Regions from separate parts of the Pseudoalteromonas sp. S3431 genome, predicted to be linked through region 2. Evidence: riboswitches for the same ligand, from Rfam matches in the RefSeq annotation. Region 2 holds a riboswitch; the other holds the start of a gene.

Region 1 (2,403 bases), on a different contig from region 2:
TCTACTGTAGTGAGCACACTTACGCTGAGTGTAATTTACAGCGTACCACCTCTATTAACCTTTTTGTTTGGCTTATCAGTGATGTTTTTAGTGGCGCAATTTTTAATGCGCAAAAAAGACATAAACAAAGACATAATCGATTTTGTTCGCGATATAGAATACGACACATTATTGTTTTTTGTAGGTGTACTTTTACTTGTAGGCGCACTTAAAGAAATTGGTATGTTGAGTAAATTTACCGATCTATACACGGTAATGGCACCAGAATACGCAAACTACTTAATGGGCATATTATCAGCAGGGGTCGATAACGTACCGCTTACCGCTGCCTTATTAAAAGCCGATATAGTAATGAGCCAACAACACTGGTTGTCGTTTACGTATGCAACGGGCGTGGGTGGTTCAATGCTTATTATTGGTTCGGCTGCGGGCATTATTGCCATGAGCAAAGTTAAAGCGCTTACCTTTATGAGCTACTTGCGTTTATCGCTGCATTTATTAATTTGTTACACGGTTGGATATGCGGGCTCGTATTACATGGGCAGTTTTATTTAACTCATAAATTATTAAATGCTTGACAGCTAGACGTCTAAACGATAACTTTCAAAGCCCCGCTACTTAGTGGGGTTTTGTTTTATTAGCCACTGGCTAATAAAGCATTCAGAAGAGGTGCGATACTTAGGTACTTAATGTTAGGCGACGAAAGCCGATGATCATTAAGGAGGGAAGTACTCGCCGAGGAAAATAATGGTACGTCGTCATTGTTTTTCGGTTTATGGGGCTGAATCCTCAAAACTGTCACCAATATAGGTGGAGAGCTTCTGGCAGTGGACTTATCTTCAAGCATTCCTTTGCCAAGTTCTTCTTGTTTTATTGCGGTTTGGATACCGCGAAAGGAGACTAAATGACTACCCAATCAGTGCCACAAACAGTGCCTCAAACAGAGTTAAGCGCAAAATCAGATTACATCGTTGCCAAATTTGGCGGAACCAGTGTTGCAAATTTTGAAGCGATGAGTCGCTGTAGCGAAATTATTGTTGCAGATAAAAGCGTACGTATTGTTGCCGTGAGCGCCAGTGCCGGCGTAACTAATCACTTAGTTGCACTGTGTAAATCAAGCATTACTCCTAGTGAGCGCCAAGAACACATAAATGGAGTGCTTGCTATTCAACAAACTATTTTAGATGAATTATCGCTAGATGCCGATTTAGCGGTTGGCTTTAACGAAACCTTAAAAGCATTTCAAACATTGGCTCAAGAGCCACTAACAACCGATCAGCAACACGACGAGCTACTTAGCTTTGGTGAGCGTTTATCGTCGTATTTATTTGCTCAGGTGCTGCGTTTACAAGGTTTAAATGCCGATCGCTTTGATGTGCGCAAGGTGCTTAAAACCGACAGCCAATTTGGTAAAGCAACGCCCAATGTTGCAGCCACAGCGCAAGCCGCTAAAGAACATTTAATTCCGTTATTAGACGCTCAAGTAATTGTGACTCAGGGATTTATTGGTAGTGACGAATACGGTCACACCACAACGCTAGGACGTGGTGGTTCAGACTACAGCGCTGCATTATTAGCAGAAGCGATTAACGCTAAAAGTGTGCATATTTGGACCGACGTAGTGGGCATTTTTAGCACTGACCCGCGTTTGTGCGCAAAAGCGACGCCTATTGCACGCTTAAGTTTTGACGAAGCCGCTGAAATGGCAACCTTTGGCGCAAAAGTATTGCACCCAGCGACTATTTTACCAGCAAGCCGTAGCCACATTAACGTGTTTGTAGGTTCTAGCCGCGAGCCTGAGCGTGGCGGTACGTGGATTGAGCGCGAAAAATCGCAGCAACCAGGTATACGCGCAGTAACACAACGTAAAAACCAAATTTTGCTTACGCTTAAAAGCCCAGAAATGCTCCTAGCAAGCGGCTTTTTAGCACGCGTATTTACACTATTAAGTGAATACAATATATCGGTAGATTTGGTAACCACATCAGAAATCAGCGTAGCTATAACCCTTGATAATGCGCAAAACGCATCGCGCCCAGAGCTTGATCAAGAATGCCTAGATAAGCTTGCAGAGTTTTGTCATGTTTCGGTAGAAAACAACTTAACATTGGTGGCACTTATTGGCTCTGAGATTCAATTACGCCAACACGAAATGAACTTAATGAGTGTACTAAAAGATTTTAACATTCGATTAATTTGTCACGGTGCAAGTAAACACAACTTGTGCTTTTTAGTAGAGCAAACTGAGTCAGATAACGTAGTACAGTCTATCCATAGCCGTTTATTAGAAAACGATTTTGCTGCGTAAATAACCGTTATTCAGGGAGATTAACTAGTAAAGTTACCTAGTAAAATCACTTAACAAAATCAGTTAATAAAAAGCATCGCCAGTCGGTGCTTTTT
Region 2 (2,403 bases):
TGCCTTCGTCGATATATGCACCAATGTTTACATACGCTGGTGGCATAATAATCGTGCCTTTAGCCACATAAGCACCACGGCGAACACTTGAGCCACCTGGTACCATACGAACGCCATCTTCAGTGCTAAACTCTTGCGGAGCTAAGTTATGTTTATCAACAAAACCACCTGCAAACTCAGTATTAGTGCCATTTTTAAAGGCTTCTAAAATACCTTTTTTTACTTCTATGTTAGCTTGCCATTGGCCGCTTTCGTTTTGTGATGCTGCGCGTACAGCGCCCGATTCTAAATTATTTAATAGTTCTAACCAGCTCATTATAAAAACCTGTATTTAATGCCAAGATAAAATGGTGTTGTTTGCAGTTGTGATGCAATCGGTTTGAGTTAACTCAAGATGTGTTAAAGGTGGACGAAGTTGCGGGCTGCTTAAGCGGCCTTGCAAATGCATCAGTACCTTTACGGGAATAGGGTTTGCGACAGCAAATAGGCTATTAATAGCGCTTGACCACTGGGCAAATAAATTAGGGTGTTGACCACTTAAACTGCGTTTAACAAACTCGTGAGTTTGTGCGGGCCATGCATTTGCAGCTACCGACACTAATCCTTTTGCACCTGCTTGTGCAAAGTAAGGCATCAGCGCATCGTCGCCACTAAAAATAGCTAAATTAGGGGCGGCTTGGCGGTAAGCTTCAAACTGAGCAATACTGCCGCTCGCTTCTTTTAACGCCCATAAATTTTTATTGTTTTGTAAGTTTTGAATTGTTGCCGCTGGGATGCTAACAGCACTTCGTCCCGGTACGTTATAAAGCATACACGGGTGAGCGCTTGCATTAAGTAGGCTTTCAAACCAATGAGTTTGACCTATAGCGCCGGGCTTTGCATAAAGCGGTGAGCCAAGTAAAAAGCTATGAATTGGCAATGTATTACAGTAGTTAACCCACTCAATTTGTTGCTTTAAGTTACTACCGCCCACAGCAACCATGAGTGGTACTGTTGGTTTTAGCTGGCATACGTGTTCTACAATGGCTTGTTGCTCTTTTTGCGTGAGTGCTAAACCTTCGCCCGTACTGCCAAGTAGTAAAATACCGTTATGTGCCGCTTCTTGCTCGCTAACCAGTTTAGTTAACGTGTTGTAGTCAACATCGCCGTGTTGATCAAATGGCGTTACGAGCGCGGTCCACAATGAGTAGTCATTTAAATTGAAGTTGTTGATCATCTCTCACGAACTTATAATTTGTACCAATTTTATTAAAAACGTGATCATTTTATCGATAACTAATTTAATGCAATTGGTATTATTCGAAGAGTTAAAAAGCTTTATGGAAGGAGCCGCATTAACGTCGTTCGAACTAATAATTCGAAGAGCGAATGGGCTTAAAATAATAGGGCGCACGGCCTTAATATTTAAGACCAGAAGCTCTCCACCAAACTAATAAGCTGCTTGTTATAAGCAGCTATTGGTGACAGTCGCTAGGGTTCAACCTAGTCGCCCGAAATAAACACCTCGCAAAAGTGATTACTTCTCGGCGTTAATTCCCCTCACGTATGCTCACTGGAGTTTGCGCTCCTAACATACGCTACCTGAATAACGCACCTCTTCTAGCCCTTTGCACCTGTTTGTAGAGTAAAACTTACAAACCTGAGCAATTTAAATAGGGTAATTGCAGCGATTAAAGCATTTTAGCCGTCTGGGTGTCAAGCGACTAAATGCATATTCATTCATCCATAATGGGAGTGGTTACGTATTGGGTGCTTTTCTCGTACACTAGCAATATAAGTAGTGAGGTATTTAATTAGTATGGAAAAATTTAGCGATATTTATAAGCGAGCGGTAGAGCGAAAAGGCTCCGAAAAAATGCTGAAGTTATTACTTGCAAAACCGTTATCTAAAAAACAACTAAGCACGTTAAGTGACGACGATTGGCTTGAAGAATTTACTCGAAAAGTATTTCAAAGCGGTTTTTATTGGTCAGTCATTAATAATAAGTGGCCGGGCTTTAGAGAGGTTTTTTGGGATTTTAGCGTTGATAAGTTATTAATGATGCCACCCGATATGCTGGAACAAAAAGCTACGGATGAGCGTATTGTTCGTAACTATAAAAAAGTAAAAACAATTACCGAAAATGCTTACATGATCCACGAGATAGCAGGAGAACATGGCAGTTTTAGCCAGTTTATCGCTAATTGGCCAACAGACGATATTATTGGTTTATGGGCGTATTTAAAAAAGCATGGTTCGCGTTTAGGCGGAAATACTGGCCCTTATGCATTGCGAGCACTTGGTAAAGATACTTTTTTATTATCACGCGATGTAGAGAATTATTTGCGTGCGCATAAAATTATAGACGGCGGCTTACAAACTAAAAAGTCACTGAATGCAGCCCAAGCCTTTTTTAATGAAAT

What was found. A riboswitch is a leader RNA that binds a small molecule or an ion and turns the genes downstream of it on or off. The one in region 2 is predicted to bind lysine.
Region 1: linked by a shared signal. The riboswitch ahead of lysC (lysine-sensitive aspartokinase 3) and the one ahead of dapA (4-hydroxy-tetrahydrodipicolinate synthase) in region 2 are both predicted to bind lysine.

What each region holds. Positions count from the first base shown of each region.
Region 1 covers NZ_JJNY01000001.1:7,438-9,840, reverse strand. The annotation lists gene nhaD (sodium:proton antiporter NhaD) at 1-555, shown strand, start outside; lysine riboswitch at 657-829, shown strand; gene lysC (lysine-sensitive aspartokinase 3) at 905-2,308, shown strand; gene DO88_RS18085 (4'-phosphopantetheinyl transferase family protein) at 2,355-2,403, opposite strand, start outside.
Region 2 covers NZ_JJNY01000041.1:92,087-94,489, reverse strand. The annotation lists gene DO88_RS09105 (2,3,4,5-tetrahydropyridine-2,6-dicarboxylate N-succinyltransferase) at 1-316, opposite strand, end outside; gene dapA (4-hydroxy-tetrahydrodipicolinate synthase) at 332-1,216, opposite strand; lysine riboswitch at 1,407-1,607, opposite strand; gene DO88_RS09115 (DNA-3-methyladenine glycosylase I) at 1,799-2,403, shown strand, end outside.